Regions from separate parts of the Hyphomicrobium sp. GJ21 genome, predicted to be linked through region 3. Evidence: riboswitches for the same ligand, from Rfam matches in the RefSeq annotation. Region 3 holds a riboswitch; each other region holds the start of a gene.
What was found. Region 3 has a riboswitch for cobalamin ahead of cobW (cobalamin biosynthesis protein CobW). Riboswitches for the same ligand answer to the same signal wherever they lie in the genome.
Positions count from the first base shown of each region.

Region 1: another riboswitch for cobalamin. It lies ahead of HYPGJ_RS09890 (TonB-dependent receptor); the one in region 3 lies ahead of cobW (cobalamin biosynthesis protein CobW).
Region 2: another riboswitch for cobalamin. It lies ahead of HYPGJ_RS11095 (CbtB-domain containing protein); the one in region 3 lies ahead of cobW (cobalamin biosynthesis protein CobW).

Region 1 covers NZ_CDHO01000003.1:329,487-335,272, forward strand. The annotation lists gene HYPGJ_RS09885 (hypothetical protein) at 1-202, opposite strand, end outside; gene HYPGJ_RS09890 (TonB-dependent receptor) at 282-2,183, opposite strand; cobalamin riboswitch at 2,426-2,645, opposite strand; gene HYPGJ_RS09895 (carboxymuconolactone decarboxylase family protein) at 2,958-3,305, shown strand; gene HYPGJ_RS18770 (LysR family transcriptional regulator) at 3,346-3,690, opposite strand; gene HYPGJ_RS09905 (selenium-binding protein SBP56-related protein) at 3,929-5,215, shown strand; gene HYPGJ_RS09910 (SCO family protein) at 5,288-5,786, shown strand, end outside.
Region 2 covers NZ_CDHO01000003.1:576,610-582,395, reverse strand. The annotation lists gene HYPGJ_RS11110 (hypothetical protein) at 1-104, opposite strand, end outside; gene HYPGJ_RS11105 (DUF1289 domain-containing protein) at 220-1,098, opposite strand; gene HYPGJ_RS11100 (CbtA family protein) at 1,172-1,912, opposite strand; gene HYPGJ_RS11095 (CbtB-domain containing protein) at 1,932-2,141, opposite strand; cobalamin riboswitch at 2,178-2,313, opposite strand; gene HYPGJ_RS11090 (histidine phosphatase family protein) at 2,339-2,899, shown strand; gene HYPGJ_RS11085 (glycosyltransferase) at 2,915-4,885, opposite strand; gene HYPGJ_RS11080 (HlyD family efflux transporter periplasmic adaptor subunit) at 4,900-5,786, opposite strand, start outside.
Region 3 covers NZ_CDHO01000003.1:1,542,733-1,548,518, forward strand. The annotation lists gene HYPGJ_RS15730 (cobyric acid synthase) at 1-1,324, opposite strand, end outside; gene cobO (cob(I)yrinic acid a,c-diamide adenosyltransferase) at 1,494-2,114, opposite strand; gene cobU (bifunctional adenosylcobinamide kinase/adenosylcobinamide-phosphate guanylyltransferase) at 2,117-2,641, opposite strand; cobalamin riboswitch at 2,701-2,884, shown strand; gene cobW (cobalamin biosynthesis protein CobW) at 3,041-4,078, shown strand; gene cobN (cobaltochelatase subunit CobN) at 4,078-5,786, shown strand, end outside.

The DNA of each region.
Region 1 (5,786 bases), 1.2 Mb from region 3:
CGCCTTGCACGAGTGGACCAAAGCACAGCCCTTGCCAATAATTCTCAAACACATCGCTCAGGAAGGATTCGAGATAGGCTTCCTCGAGCGGCAACTCCCAATATTCCCTGCTGAGCGTTCCGTCGTCTTTCCGATCGACTGACGTCGGCTCGGGTCCAACGAGAGAGAGCGGACGGCTCTTGTCATGGATCTGTGCTGACATTTCCAACGCTCCCTACTGCCAAACATTCGTATTCAAAGAAGGAAGGCTCATGCGGGTTAAGCATGAGCCTTCCTGCGCTTCAGTCGCTGGGCAATGCCATGGTCAGGCCGCCATAAACCGAAGCGCCGGGAGTTCCGTAATCCAGGACCGTTTGATAGTTCTCGTTGAGAAGGTTCTCGCCGCGCACATACGCCTTCCATCCAGGAGCAAATTCGTAGGAAGCCTTGGCGCCGATGAGCACGTAGTCGTTGAGCGCGACGATGCCCCGCGCATCAAAGGAATCGTCGACAACATCGGCGACGTACTGTGCCGTGACGTTCAACGCGACCTTATCCATCGGAACGACGTTGACACCTGCAGCAAACGAATGCCGCGGAATACGAACCAAGCGCTTGTCTTTCGCATCCGTCGCGTCTGTGTAGGTATAGCCGCCGGTCAGAGACAGCCAGCTGGTGAGCACGGCCGTCCCCGAAACCTCGACGCCGTTGCGATGCACGACGCCGGGAATGTTGTAATAACCGGTAGGCCTCCAGTTGATCAGATTGTCCGTATCGAGTTCGAAATACGTGACGTCGAACTTATAACGGCCCTTGTCGAAGCCCTGCTCGACGCCTGCGTCCCAACCGAAACTCGTCTCGGGCTGAAGAGCCGTGCTCCCGTAGTAAGGATCGTAAAGCTCGTAGAGGCTCGGAGCACGAAAGCCGGTGCCGACGCTGCTATGAAGTTTTGTCTCGGTTCCCGGAATGAGATACGCGCCGGTTATGCGATAGGTATCAAAGGTTCCAAAGGTGCTGTGATCGTCGATACGGCCACCGCCGGTCAGAAACAGCCCCTGAATGGGCTCCATCATCAACTGCGCGTAATACCCATTGAGATCCATCGTCTCTCGATGCGGATTGCTGTTGGTTGAAGCTCCAGTTCGCTCCCAGTCGGCGCCCGCAAGCAACGAGAGCGAGTCGTTGAACTTGAAAACGCCCTTGTATTCGCCCTTGATGCGATCACCGTCATACCATCCACCGCGCGTCTTATCGTTGAATGTCTCGCGCTTGACGTTCATGCCCTGGATGGCGAGCGTGTTCTGAAACGCGCCGTTGAGCAATGAAAATTCAGTGCCGACGCGACCAGCCTGCTGCGTCGTCGTCCCGTTATCGAGCGTGTCGCCGAACGTATAGGTTGGCGGCGGATAACCGTCATAACTGTATTTCGCATCAAGCGCGCGGGCGGCGAAAAACACTTTCCACGACGGCGTCAGAAAATACTCGCCGCGGCCGGAGAACGTTAGATTGCGATAGCCATCGTCTTCGCGTCCGTAGGCGTAGGCCGAAAAGCCATCCGTTCCGACGCCCTGAATCGTCGCCGAAATATTGCTGCCGTTCGCCGCCGCGTAACCAGCCGTGTAGGCCCCGTTGACGGTGCTGTACTGGCCGCCTTCGATATTGCCCTGCTGAAAGAAACCGGGCTTCTGCGCGGCCTTTGTTTCAATGGTAATCACGCCGCCGACGGCGTCGCCACCGTAGAGCGTGCTTTGCGAACCCTTCAAAACCTCGATGCGTGAAACGTCGCCGACGAGAAGATGCTCGAACGAGACAGCCGTCTGCGGCGCCGACGGATCGGATATATCCATGCCATCGACAAGCACTTTGACGTATCTCGAAGAAGCCCCGCGAATGTAGATGCCTGACGTCGTTCCTGGCGGACCGTTCTGAGTGAAATTTACCCCCGGAAGCGTGGCGAGGTAGTCCTTCACGTACGTCTGGCCGCGGCTCTCAATGTCCTTCTGGGTGATGATTTCCACGCTCGAGCCGACTTTGGACGCATCCATCGGCGTTTGGTTTGCCGAATAGATCGTCACGCCTTCCAGCTCGGTCACCTGCGCGGACGCCGATACGGCATAGCTGGCGACGCCGGCGATCGCACTCGCGGAAAAAAGAACCGACTTGAGCGCATGGCTCGCGGTTTTTCCCGACGCATTCAACGACATGTATGTTCCCCCGTCTCAAATAAGTGACGGGAGCTTCAGCAGAAGTGGCGCATTTCACAGCACAACACCAAGCGTGCGCAAATTCGCAGGACGCGAAGCGCAGTTATCCTTGACGCATCAAGGCGTGCTCAATGTTTTTGCTAGTTCGTGATCATGTCTCTTGCCAGCCCTGACGCTGCTCCCGATCGGTTGCACATCAGCCGCCACTCCGGCATTCCGTTCCTGCAGGCGTCCCGCACTGAGGATGGGCGACTTGTGTCGGCAGGTCTCCTGGCTCACGGCTCGAACGTCTGTCTCCTGCCTTCCCAATTTTCCGATGCGGAATATCAGTGGCGTAATGCGGAAACGACTTGCCGTTTACAGTTGCGGGCGCAGCCACGGCATCGACTTACGTCTCACCGTGTTCCCTCTTAGCTCGTACCGGCTTGCACCGATCAGAGCACCGTCACAGCACGCATTCCATACAGCGTTCACGCAGCAGTCAACGAAATTATTCTTAGACAACGCCAACCGCGACAACGTCGACAAATCGGCAACACCGCGATTGGTGGCAAAGCCTTCAATTCGCGGCCGGCGCAAACCTATGGATGATTAAGCATGGCCGCCGACGAACGCACCAAAATTGCAGACGGATTGAAATTCACCCTACCATGTAGTAGGTAGGCGCACGGTTTTGCTCGCCGGAACCGGCACAAATACTCTTCTGAGCTACGTCCAGAATGCCCACCAACGCGCAGATACCCTCATCGCAGGGTCTTTCATAAGGAGTTGAGCATGTCCCTCATGGATTGGTCGAACTATCGCGGCGCTCTGATGGGCCGCATCGGAGAACTCGGAAAGCTCTCGCCCGATTCCGTCGGAGGATACATGATGGCCAGCGGCGCGGGCGCGAAGACCAATCACTTGGACGAGAAAACACGGCAATTGATTTCGCTCGCCGTTGCTGTAACGACGCGATGCGACGGTTGCATCTCGGTGCATTCGCAGAAAGCCGTCGAGAGCGGCGCAACCACGGAAGAGGTCGCCGAAGCACTTGGCGTCGCAATCGCTATGAACGCAGGTGCTGCCCTCGTGTATTCGGCCCGCGCGCTGGACGCAGTCGACGCGGCTTCAAAGAAATAAAGCGCCGGAAGCCTGAAGATTTGGCGGGAAGTCCGCCAAATCATCGGACCCTGAGCTTGCCAAACTCGGAACCCGTACTCTGACGCGGAAAGGTTCGCCTTTCACGCACTTTCAGTTGCCCACGCGGTACTGGTGGTACGGCGAGATCACGCATTCGTTCGACCGCATTGATGGCGTCGATAATGGATGGAAAAATGATCTTGCCGTAATCGGTCAGTGCTACGCTGCGCGTCGTACGTTCAAATATGCGTTGACCGAGACTGGCTTCGAGACGCGCAATCCCGCTCGAAAGTGCGGGCTGAGAGACTTTGCATCGCTGCGCGGCGGCAAGAAACGATCCTTCCTCAGCAAGCGCCTGAACATATCGCAGCTGCCGAAAATTCATGAAATCAACCTGAGCTGATCATTTTTCTATCCCCGGAAAAGCGCGGGATTGAGCTCAGTAAAATATCGAAGCGACGCTCGAAAACCAGAACATTCTTCGCTTGGATCTGATCTATAGGAAAATGGAATAATTTGTATTGGGAAACAAAATTTAACTTCCTCCCGCCGTCCCAGTAGCTTCGGTCACGTATGTCAAAATGAAAACCGGCTGCAACCGCAGCCGCGGAGGAGGAAACGAAGTGAGGAAGCTACTTAAATCGAGCGTTTGCGCATTGGCCCTGTTCGTCGTCGGGCCGACGCTGACGATCGCGGACGAAACCTGCAACTCGCCATACACGTCGGCGCTGATTAAGGGCCAAGAAGACTTTCTCCACGTTTGGACACTTGGAGAAGTCGGTATCGGCGACGAATCCGACAAGCTCGTGACGATCGACGTGCAGCCGAATTCCCCGACCTTCGGAAAGGTCGTCAACTCCTTGTCGGTCGGCGGACGCGGCGAGGCGCATCACACTGGCTTTACTGACGATCGCCGCTTCCTTTGGGCCGGCCGTCTGGACGACAACAAGATTTTCATCTTCGATCTCATCGATCCGTCGAAGCCGAAAATCGTAAAGACGATCACCGACTTTGCTGAAAAGACCGGCTTCGTCGGCCCGCACACGTTCTATGCAACGGCCGGCCGCATGATGATCCAGGCGCTTTCGAATCCGAATTCGCACGACGGCCAGACCGGCATCGCCGTTTACAACAACGCCGGCGAACTGATCTCCACGCACAAGATGCCGCTCGAGAACGGCGGCGACGGCTATGGGTATGACATCGGCATCAACCCGGCCCAGAACGTCATGCTGACGTCGAGCTTCACGGGCTGGACGAACTACATGATGGACATGGGTCAGCTGATCAAAGATCCCGAGGCCATGAAGCGCTTCGGCACGTCGATGGTCATGTGGGACTACAAGTCGATGAAGCCCATCAAGACCATGAACGTCCCGGGCGCACCGCTCGAGATCCGCTGGTCGCTGAAGCCGGAAGACAACTGGGCAATCACCGCGACCGCGCTGACCTCGAAGCTCTGGGTTGTCAAGAAAGACGACAAGGGTGAGTGGCAGGCGAAGGACGTCGGCAACATCGGCGATCCGTCGAAGGTGCCGCTGCCGGTTGACATCTCCATCACCGCTGATGGCAAGGGCCTTTGGGTCAACACCTTCATGGACGGAACGACGCGATACTTCGATTTGACGAATCTCGACGCTCCGAAAGAAATCTACTCGAAGAAAATGGGAAGCCAGGTCAACATGGTCTCCCAGAGCTTCGACGGCAAGCGCGTGTACTTCACGACCTCGCTCCTCGCCAACTGGGACAAAAAGGGCGCCGACAACGAGCAGTGGCTCAAGGCGTACGACTGGAACGGCAAGGAACTTGTTGAGAAGTTCTCGGTCGACTTCCATGCTGAGAAGCTCGGTCGGGCTCATCACATGAAGTTCTCGGCTAAGCCGACCAAAGCTGCAGCACTCGGAGATTAAGAGTTGCTATTGTCAAATCGGCCCCGCGCGCAGCGTTCGCGCTGCGCGCAGGATGGCTATGGAATAGTCCTGTTGCTCGCCATCATTTTTGCGATGGCGGCCAACCAGCAAGCCATAGCGGGTCCTGTGTACCCGGAGGTCGGAACTTACAAACTACAGCGAATCCAGCCGGCTCCGTCCGGCTGGGTTCTCGAGAATAGCCCGTGGCTCCCGCGTCGCCTTTCGAGTTACACGAAAGGCAAGATCACGCTGTTCTCTTTCTTCTATTCGACCTGCCGCGACCCAGACGGATGCCCCAAGGCGTGGGAAGCGTTTCAGAAAGTTCACGCCTCGATTCAGGCAAACAAAAAATTCCATTCCAAAGTCCGCTTGGTTTTTTTGAGCCTGGATCCCAAAGTGGATACTCCGGAGATGATGTCTATGTTTCAGACGTCGATGAGCACTCCGGAAGCGCCGTGGTCGTTTCTGACGACCTGGTCCGAGTCATTTTTGGCGCCTATACTGAATGACCTCTACGTGCCGGCCGCACGCGAATTTGACGATGCCGGCAAGCGAACGGACGTCATCAATC
Region 2 (5,786 bases), 970 kb from region 3:
GCCGAAAAGGACGACTGCATCGGCGGCGCGTCCTGCGCGCTGACGGCAAATGAGCCCAAACAGAAAGCGGCAACGAGCAGAGTTCCGAGCCTGGCGCTGCGCATGCGATCCTCTCTTTGTTCTCAATGTGATCCCGTGACTTGCGTACTACGCCGGCGCGGCCGTCTCAACACTGAACGCGCGTAAGCTGCGGCGGGCTGGGGACAAAGGGTGAGAAACTCAGTTTCCTGCCGCGGGCGTGGGATAGAAAATCGCGACGGGCATCGCAAAGGCAGGCAACGCCAGACTTGCGGGAATTTCTTCGCCCGTTTTGAGAAATTCCGGGAGCAAATGAGTATGCGCGCCGGAAGCGGACTTCTGATCCGGTCTCGGAATGGGCGTGTAAACTTCGATACGTACCGCCGCCGATTCGACGACGCGGTGCGGGCTTGCGGCGATGACGTCCGGTCCGATATCGGCCATGAGATCGGACCAGGGCCGGCCGATCTGGCTTGCGAGGCGTTCGGCGAGCGCGCTGTCGCCGGTACGTACGCAGAAGCGCGCATTCTTGCGGCCGATGCCGAAGTCGAACAGGCGGTCGCTCCGATGCGCGGTGCTTATCGCGTCGGTATCGGCTCCGAGATCCTGAATGGTCGTGTGTTCCGTCATGTTTGCGCGCGCGCGCGGCATGGCGAGCACGATCGGTCCGCCGTCGGTAAAGGCAAAGGCGCGAAGCCGTTCGTTGATGCGCAGACGAAATGTGGAATCGTCGGCGCGCGCGATCATCGATCCGTCGCCTGTGTCGATGCCGATACGGCGATCCGGTGTGCACGGAAACTCGGCGACGGCGCCAGGGACGCCGGTGACCCATGTGCCCTGCCGCTCGGAAATCTGTTCGCAGGTCCAGATTGCGATTTCAGCGGGCGTCCAGGGCAGGAGGTGCACGCGGATCGCAAGATTGGCGAGGCGCTCCGGCAGCTGACGCCAGACGTCATCGCGCCGGTCGTCGTCCATTGCCATCCAGTCGGCGATTTCGCCGCCTGTACGCGCGCAACCAATACAAAAGCCGGTAGCGGGATCGAGTTTACAGATGCCTACGCAAGGCGAGTGCCGTGCCAAATCGACTGCCCTAATATGATGATAGCCGTAAATGTTTCGGGCCGCCTTGCGAGCGGCCCGATCATATCGCTCGTCAGTATGCCGTTCGCGTCTGGCTTCGTTCGACCATAGCGCCGAGAGCAAGCCCAATCGTCGCCCAGAGGATGCCCTGGATCGCGAACGAGGCAGTGCGGAATTTCCAGAGGAGATCGGCCGGGAAGTCGTTCGGGACTTCGTTGAGGGTCGGAAGCGCGTAGCCGGCAATCGTGACCAGCACGATGTACGTCAGCACGCCCGCGATCGTCGCGTTCCACGAGCCCAGGCTTGAAGAGAGCGCGCGTCCGAGAGTTACGGCAACGGCCAGGGCTGCCGCGGAAAACACCATCATCGTGAAGTAGAGCTGCGTGCGATAGGCGATGGTGTCCTCGGCGCCCACGGCTGGCGGGTTCGCCGGGTACTTGAGATAGGGCACAACGTAGAGCGCTAGAAATCCGACCGCAGCGATGACGATGGCCGTCGTTCGCGGCGGGAACTTCAGCAGCCTGCCGCTCGCGAACGCGAAGGCGAGTGCGACAAGTCCGCCCAAAGCGGTGCCGAACATCGCGATGCCCGTGAGCAGTCCCAACCCTGCCTGAACTTCGCGGCTGACGAGTTCAGGTTCTTCCGCCGCTGCAGCAGCGCCGTTGGCACTGGCCTGATGTTCAGCGGCGGCGTGCGATTCTTCGAATGCAATCGCGCGATCGACCTGCGGCTCGCCCACGATCTTCGCGAAACCGAATGCCAGAAGCGCAGCAAAAAGGCCCGCGAGCATGCCGCGGAGCAACAATTGTCCCATGATTTTATCTCGCGTCTGATCAGTGGCAGGGGAAGCCGAGAAGGTGGCGACCGTCGTGAACGAATTCGTGCACGTACATGCCATTGAAGATCGCCATCGCGCCTTCCTCGACGCCGATGAAATACATCGCGAGAAGGAACAGCAGTCCGCCGAAGATTGCCCAGGGCAGAATCTCACGGACCGGAATGGGTGTTGCAACGGTGTCTTGGATGACGGAAGAATATGCCATTAAGGGGCCTCCTTGGGATTGCGCGTCCCGATCAAGCGTTGGCCCATCACAAGAGGGTCTGACTTTCGGCTGGAGCTTTGCGGCATCCTCCGATCACAGTGGCGCGACCGTTCCGGAATTTCACCGGTTTCCTACCCATGACGTGCGAAGGTCCACCATAGGTTGATCCGAGCCTTTGTCAATGTAAAGCAACGCCCATGATCCAGCGGCTGACGCTCATTTCCCATGCTCCGACGGCTGCGACGCGTGCGGCGGCCTTCCCCTTGGATGAGGGCATCGACGAGAAGGCGCGGCGCGATACATCCGCGCTTTCCGGCGATTTGCCGCAGTTCTTAAACGCCTGGACCAGCCCGGCGCGGCGAGCGGTCGAAACGGCGGCGGCGCTCAATGTCGATGCTAAGATCGAGCCTCTCATTCGGGACATGGACCTTGGTCGATGGTCGGGGCGGACGTTCGCCGACGTCGAAGCGTCGGAGCCGGAGGCGATGGTCGGCTGGCTCACGGATACGGCAGCGAGCCCGCACGGCGGCGAGTCGGTCGAGGCGCTTCTGGCGCGCGTCGCGAACTGGTTGAGGGCGGCGCCGGAGAGCCAGGGACGGAGCGTCGCCGTTACACATCCCGCTGTCATCCGCGCGGCCGTCGTCGTCGCGCTCGAAGCGAACCCGGTATCGTTCTGGCGGGTCGACATCGCGCCGCTCGGCGTTGTTGAGCTTGGCTCGAACGGCAAGCGTTGGACGCTGAAGTCGCTGAACGGTTGATGACGCGAATTCTCGCTAGCGGAACACGCGGGCAGCGACAGCGCGTGCGAGGAGATGCGGCTTGATGTTGCCGCTCGTCACGCCGCGGGGCGAGGAAAAGATGTAGCGCAGCACGCTCATCTTGGCTTTGTCGGTTGTCTCGAACTGCAGGCCGAAACCTGTTTGCGTCGTTCGCCGGATGTGGGCTTCGAGCGAGATGTCGGCGAAGCTGATCTTCACCGGTGTTCCGACTGGAACCGGTAGATCGCCAATCAGATGCATGCCGCTGACGGAAAGATCGGACGCGAAATAATCGCGCTGCTCGCCGTTGAAGGCAAGCTTCACGGGAACGCGCACGTCGAAGCGGTCTCCCGTACGGCGCTGTTGCTGCTCGGTGCAGACGTAGCAACACAACGTCAGAAGGACGAGATTGTACCAGCTCCAGAAAAACGCGATCGCGCTCGACTCGGCGAGCGGCCGGCTTTGATCGAAGATGAAGGCATTGGCGATGCCGAATGCGGTCAGGAACAGCAGCGCTCCGAAGATGCGCAGAAGCGGCCACTGGATGAATTGCTTGCTGCGGTCGCCGCCTTTTGCCGTCACTTTGAATTTCTGACCGTTGGGGCGCAGCAATCCGGACCAGACGGATTTCAGAACTTCGGAAGCGCAGAGCATCTGATAGAGATCGGTCATCAGAGGCAGCACGCGCCCTTCCGTCAGCCAGACATAGATGGCGGATTGGACGACGATGAAGGGCGCCAGATACCAGATCGCGTCGATGACGTTGGCGTGCACGGCCTGGATATCGAGAATGAGATATAGCGCCGGCACGATGATGCCGAGCACGCGGAAGAGATGCGTCGCCGACCAATGAAGGAAGGTCTCGCAGAGCATGATGCGATCGACGAACGGCAGGCCGTTGCCCCATTTCAGCGGGCCGCTATGGCCCCGGCAGATCTGCACGAAGCCGAGGGACCAGCGCGCGCGCTGGGTGGTGTATTCGGCGAGCCCTTCGGGCGCGAGGCCGAGAGACAGGATCTCGTTCAGATAAACGGTGCGGAAGCCTTTTTCCCTCAGCCGCAGAGAGACGAGATAGTCCTCGGTCACGGAGTCGGTCGGAAAGCCGCCGATGCTCTGCAAGGCGTCGAAGCGAATGACGGACGACGTTCCGCAGCAGAAGGCGGCGTTCCAGGCATCCTTAGAGGCCATGACGATGTCGAAGAAGAAGCGCTGCTCGTCCGGCCAGACTTTCGTTACCGCGAGATTGCTTTGGATCGGATCGGGGTTGAAAAAGTGCTGCGGCGTCTGCACCACGCCGACATCGGGGCCGAGTGCCAGCGAAACGGCGCGCGTCAGGAAATCCGGCAACGGAATAAAGTCGGCATCGAGAATGGAGATGAAATCCGGTTTCTCGTCGAGCGCCGCAAGGTTCTTCAAAGCGGCGTTGATGTTGCCGGCTTTCGCATGCGCATTGTCGGGACGTGTCAGATAGCCAATGCCGCGACGCTCACATAATTCCTTGAGCCAGCTGCGGCGGCCGTCATCGCAAACCCAGATGCGGAAGTTCGGATAGTTGATGTTGAGCGCGCCGATGATCGTTCGATCGAGAATATCTTCGCCTTCGTTATAGGTGCAGATCAGCACGTCGATCTTCGGCACATCCGGCTTGGCGAGAAGACGCTTTACATTCGCATCGGCTTCGGCGGTTCGATTGCGCGTGCGGGTCAGGAAGATTTGAGAGGCTGTGGCGCCGAGCATCGCGATCGCTTCGACGGCGGTGAACGTCAAGCCGGTCAGAAAATCGATCGGGTTTTCAGGCGAGGGAATGGTCTCGAAAATGCGCCACAGCATGTAGCGCCAGCCGAGGAACAGGCAGACGGTGATCGCGATCACACGCACCGTCGTGTTGTTGCGATTGACCCACGGGAGAATTGCGAGCGCAATCAGCAGCAATACGATCGCAGGTGCGAGCGCATCCCAATAGCCCATGCCGGCCGCATACGTCATGACGCCGTCTCCGGTCAGTCAGTTGAAGCCAGGGCACCAGGGGACGACGTGTCGAACTTGACGAGGCCGGAGCGGCCGATCTGACATTCGGCGCCTTCGGTCAGGCCGGGGAAATTCAAGGTGACGTGATAGGGCTCGCGCGCCAGCATGCTCTGCTGGATGGCGCTGTTCGAGGACACCGCTGCCAAACCGTTGAGGCCGACGATGCGACCGTGCAATTCCTTGCCGCCGCCGCGCGGCTGGAAGGTTGCGTTCTGACCGATGCGGAGTTTCTGGTAGGTCGTCTCACTGACGCTCGCGGTGACCATGGCGCTGCCGCAATCGAGCAGGCGCATGAGGTCCTGTCCGGCGTTGACGTGCTCGCCCGGCGCGGTGAGAATTTCCCAGACGCGGCCGTTGACGGTCGAACGGATCGAGGCAGTAGACAGCTCTTCGTTTCGCCGCGTTTCCGCGTCGATGCGTGTCATGAGGACGGCCAGTTCCGCCTTGCTGCCTTCGAGGCGGGCGCGAACGTCGGCCAATTCCAGCGCGACTTCCATCTTGCGCTGTGCGGATTGCGGCGTGTCGTTGTAGCTGTCGCCGATGAAGATGAACTTGCGTGCGGCTTCGAGCTCGACCATCGATCCCTTGCGGCGTTCGGTGAGGCTCTGGATCGTGTTCTTGGTCACGCGTTCGTCCTGCAGCGCCTTATCAAGATAAGCCTGGCTGACGGCGTCCGTTTTTCTCAGTGCGCTGGCGCGCGTCAATGTCTGCAACGCCATGTCGTGTTGCGCTTCGGTGGCGGCCAGGTCGGCGTCGATTTCGCGGATGCGCTGGTCGAGCTGCGTGATGCGTCCGACGCGGAAATTCTCCTGTTGCTCGCTGAGCTCGACGAGGTTTTGCTCGAGGAGCTGCTTCTTGG
Region 3 (5,786 bases):
CGGATGAAAACAGTCCGTGGACGTAGCAACCAGCCACGCGTCCGTCTTGCGAGACTGCGCCGTCGTTTCGCCCGTCCGAAAACGTCAGGAACGGCCGCTCGAGATCAGCGCCGGTCGTCTCTCCGACGTGCATCTCGTAGCCCGAGAACGGAGCGCCACTCGCGCGGAGCGTACCTTCGACGTTCGCCAGTCGTTTCTCCGGCCCAAGCGTTGTCTCGACATCGAGCAGTCCAATCCCCTCGACGCGACGCGCCGGGCCTTCAATGCCGTGCGGATCGGAAATCGACGTGCCGAGCATCTGATAGCCGCCGCATAGCCCGAGCACGCGTCCGCCGCGCCGAACGTGCGCTTTGATATCGATGTCCCAGCCTTCCGCACGTAGCGCTGCCAGATCGTCGATCGTCGATTTCGAGCCTGGCAGCAGAATGAGATCGGCATTCGCCGGAATGGCGCGACCGCGTTCGATCATCTCAACGCTGACATCTGGCTCGTTCCTGAGCGGATCGAGATCGTCGAAGTTCGAGATACGCGGCAGCATCGGCACGGCAATCGTCAGCTTTCCGTTGCGCGCGGGCGAACCCGACTTCAACAGATCGCGCAGCCCAAGCGCGTCCTCGGCCGGAAGCTTACGCGCTTCGTCGAAATAGGGAACGAGGCCAAGCGGGGCCCAATTCGTCAGTCGCGCAATCGCCGTCATGCCATCCGCGAACAGCGAAGCGTCGCCGCGCATTTTGTTCACGATAAAGCCGCGGATCATCGCCGCGTCGTCAACGTCGAGCACATGCTTCGTGCCGACGAGGCTTGCGATGACACCGCCCCGGTCGATATCGCCGATCAACACGACTGGAACGTCCGCCGCTCGCGCGAACCCGATGTTGGCAATATCGTTGGCGCGCAGATTGATTTCCGACGCGCTGCCCGCGCCTTCGATAAGCACGAGATCGGCGTCCGCCTTGAGATGCGCGAAACTTTCCAGCACGGCCGGCAACAGATCGCGCTTCTTCGCTTGGAAATCGCGCGCAGCCGCCGATCCGGCCATGCGTCCCTGCACGATGATCTGTGCGCCGATCTCGCTCTGCGGTTTCAGCAGCACGGGATTCATATGTACGGAAGCCGCGACGCGTGCGGCGCGCGCCTGCAGTGCCTGTGCGCGGCCGATCTCGCCGCCGTCTGCTGTTACCGCCGCGTTGTTCGACATGTTCTGCGGCTTGAACGGTACGACGCGCACGCCGCGATTAGCGAACAGGCGACAGAGCCCGGCCACGATCAGCGACTTGCCGACATCCGACCCCGTCCCCGAAAACATCAACGCCCGCGCGGCCATGTCTTTTCTCAACATCTAGAGAGCGTCACAGGCACTCGCACCTTGGGTTTTCTCCACTAATTCCCCTCCTTTTAACGGGGAGGGGTTAGGGGTGGGGTGAAGCACCACGCGGCCGGCCAGCGGTCGTATTCGAATAGAGACCCATCGATACGCGCAAGATATCGACCCACTAAAACTCGATGCCTTCCTGCGCCTTGATGCCCGCCGCGAAGTGATGCTTGACGGCTCCCATGTCGGTGACGCCATCGGCAAGCGCGATAAGCTCCGGCTTTACATTCCGTCCCGTGACGACGACATGCAGATCGCTGCGCCGGTCACGCAACGCCGCGATAACCTCGTCGATCGGCAGGTAATCGTAGCGGAGCGCGATGTTCAATTCGTCGAGGATCAACAGACGGATCGTCGGATCGGCCATCAACTCACGAGCCTTTGCAAACGCACGCGTCGCGGCAGCAATGTCGCGCTCACGGTCCTGCGTCTCCCAGGTGAAGCCCTCGCCCATCGTGTGCCAGGAAACCTGATCGCCGAAACGCATCAGCGCATCGCGTTCGCCGGTCTGCCACGCGCCCTTGATGAACTGCACGACGCCGATCCGCCAGCCGTGGCCAAGCGCGCGAAGCGCGAGCCCGAACGCCGCCGTCGACTTTCCCTTGCCGGGGCCAGTGTGCACGAGCAGTACGCCCTTCTCGATCGTCTTGCTCGCGACCTCGGCGTCTTGCACGGCCTTGCGCTTCGCCATTTTCGACTTGTGACGTTCCGCATCGTCCGTGGATGTTTCTGGAGTGCTCATCATCAACCTTTCAAAGTCATCGGTAGCCCGGCGGCAACGAAGACGACGCAATCCGCAACCGCTGCGATGCGCTGATTGAGCCATCCGGCTTCATCGCGAAACCGTCGCGCCAGAGCATTGTCCGGCACGATGCCGAGCCCGACCTCGTTCGAGACCATGATACAGGGTGCGGACCGTTTCGAAAGCGCCTCGACGAGCGTGCTTGTTTCGCGCGCGATATCCCGCTCGGCGTGCATGAGGTTCGAGAGCCAAAGCGTCAGGCAATCGACGAGGCACGGCTGATCGGCGGCCTCTCCCGCAAGCGTCGCAGCGATGTCTAGCGGGGTCTCGTATTGAACCCAATCCGGTCCGCGCCGCGCCTGATGATGCGCAATGCGCTGACGCATTTCCTCGTCGAACGCTTCCGCCGTTGCCACATACGCCCACGGCCGCGGCAACGCCGAGATCAGCCCTTCCGCATACGAGCTTTTGCCGGACCGCGCGCCTCCGAGCACAAGGGTTAAAGGCGGCAGGATGGCATCGGACATAATGGCCTTTCGATCGATGTGTAGGGCGCGTTGGGCGATTGACGAAGCACGGGGGGTCACTTATCGATTGGGCGGATGGTCCCTCGCAAGAGGGTTTCGAAGGGAATGCGGTTGAACTCCGCAGCTGCCCCCGCAACTGTAAGCGGCGAGCACATGGCAAAAGTACCACTGGGACATCCCGGGAAGGTTGCCAGATGCCGCGACCCGCGAGCCAGGAAACCTGCCGTCGGATACCCAACTCGAACCGGCGCCGGCGGGGCGCGGAAAGGTTAAGATGCAGCACACAGCATGTCGCGCGCCATTCGGTGCGCTCCCCTAGGCGGCGAAATCTGAAGTCGCCGCGCGGCCTCGCGCATGCGCCGCCGTTCTCAGTTTGAAAGTTTGCATCGGGAGCACTGAATGTCCGCACGTAAAGTTCCAGTCACCATCGTTACGGGTTTTCTCGGCGCAGGCAAAACCACGCTTGTCCGTCACGCCATTGAAACTGCCGAAGGCCGCCGCCTCGCGCTGATCGTCAACGAGTTCGGCGACGTCGGCGTTGATGGCACGATCCTGCGTTCGTGCGGCATCAAGAACTGTCCGGAAGAAAACATCGTCGAGCTGACCAACGGCTGCATCTGCTGCACCGTCGCCGACGACTTCATTCCGACGCTCGAAGCGCTGCTGTCGCGCCAGCCCGCGCCCGAGCACATCATCATCGAAACGTCGGGCCTCGCGCTACCGAAGCCGCTGGTCAAGGCATTCGAGTGGCCCGATATCCGCAATCGCGTAACCGTCGATGGCGTGGTGACGGTCGTCGATGGACCGGCCGTCAAGGCAGGCCGCTTCGTCGACGATCCGGAGAAGGTCGCGGCGCAGCGAGCAGCCGACCCTTCAGTCGACCACGAAAACCCGTTGGAAGAAGTGTACGAGGATCAGCTGCTCTGCGCGGATCTCGTTGTGCTGAACAAGGCCGACTTGTTGTCGGACGACGACGTCAAAACGCTGTCGGACGAAATCAAGCGCAGCATTCCGCGCGCCATCAAAATCGTCGCCGCGCGCGAAGGGCAGGTGCCTGCGGGCGTCCTCCTCGGATTGTCGGCTGCCGCCGAGGACGACCTCGCGGCGCGTCCCTCGCATCACGACAATGAAGCCGAGCACGATCACGACGACTTCGAAACCTTCATCGTCGACGTGCCGGAAGTCGCAACACCGGACGATCTCGCATCGCGCGCCAAGGCCGTCGCCAACGCCCACGACGTTCTGCGCGTCAAAGGCTACGCGGCGATCGGCGGCAAACCGATGCGGCTGCTGCTGCAAGGCGTCGGCGAGCGCGTCGATACGCGTTACGAGCGCGCCTGGCATCCCGATGAAGCGCGCGTCGGCCGCCTCGTCGTCATCGGACAAAAGGGTCTCGACCGCGACGCCATCGTTCGCACGCTGACAGGCGAGAGCTGATGCACATCGTTGTCCGCGAGGCACGAGAGCTTGACGAGGCTGCCGCCGTGCAGGACCTCGGGCTCTCGCCCGCGGACATTCTGGTTCTCTCATTTTCGGATTCGGATTTGGCGATGGCCGCCGCCGCATTCCGCGACGTGCCCGAAGCACAGCGGCCAAGCTTGCGCGTCGTCAACTTAAGCGCGCTTCGCCATCCGATGTCCGTCGATCTTTTCATCGACGCGACGGTGAATGGTTCGAAGGCCGTTCTCGTGCGGTTGCTCGGCGGCCTCGACTATTGGCGCTACGGCGGCGAGCAACTGAGCAAGCGCTGCCGCGAGCTTGGCATCGCGTTGGCGATCGTTCCCGGCGACGGACGGCCGGACTTGCGTCTCGCGGCGCTCTCGACACTTCCCGCCGATGACTTGGCCAATCTCGAAGCTCTGCTCGACGAAGGCGGCATCGAGAATACGCGTGCGGCGCTCACCTCCGTATTGGCGCGTGCCGGTGGCAGCACCGAGGCTTTGCCGCGCGTTCGCGCGATACCCGCTTACGGCGTCTATCGCGAAAGCCCGCAAAGGTTCGCACGCGGCTCCGCCGTTATCGTCTTCTATCGATCGCATCTGCTGGCAGGCGACGTTGCGCCCATCGATGCGATTGCCGATGCCTTGGAGCAACGCGGGCTCGCGGTGACGGCGATGTTCGTTCCGAGCCTCAAGGCGCCGGATGCCGCCGACTGGCTCCGAAACGAACTGATGAACATCACACCCGACGTCATCATCAACGCCACGGCCTTTGCCGCGCGCGACGGCGATCACACGTCACCGCTCGACGCCGCCGACTGTCCGATCTTGCAGGTTGCACTGACGAATGCGTCGCGGACGCTGTGGGACCGCTCGCAACGTGGCGCCAGCGCATCTGATCTGGCGATGCATGTCGTGCTGCCCGAACTCGATGGTCGGCTGTTCGCCGGGGTCGTCTCGTTCAAGGAGCCCGACGAGACTGTCAACGACACGGGCGTCTCGCTTCTGAAGCATGCGCCCTATGATCATGGCATCGCGCACGTCACGGACCTCGCAGCCGCATGGGTGCATCTCCGTGCAATGCCCCGGAGCGCGCGCCGCGTCGGCTTGCTTCTGTCGACCTATCCCGGACGGCCGGACCAGATTGCGCACGCCGTCGGACTTGACGGCTTTGAAAGCACGCAGCGCATCCTCTCGCGCTTGCTGAACGATGGCTATGGCATAACCGACGCGCCACGATCGGCACGGGACGTGGTCGAAAGCCTCGCCGAGACAAATCAAATCCGCTGGCCGCTCGAAGACTACAAGACCGCATTTCAAAACTTGCCGCAAGGCTTTCGCGATTTGGTCACGTCGGCATGGGGTGCGCCCCAGACGGACGCATCCTGCGTGAACGGCGCATTCGCATTTCGCGCCGCTCTGTTCGGTAACGTGATCGTCGGATTGCAGCCCGAACGCGGACAGCCGCAGGACCGCAAGGCGGAGTATCACGATCCGTCAACGCCGCCGCGCCACAGCTACGTCGCGTTTTATCTTTGGTTGCGTCACGTCGCGAAGATCGATGCGTTGATGCATCTCGGCGCGCACGGCACGCTCGAGTGGCTACCCGGCAAAGCCATCGCCGCAAGCGAGGCCTGTGCGCCGCGTGCGATCCTCGGATCTCTGCCGCTCGTCTACCCATTCATCGTCAACGATCCGGGCGAGGC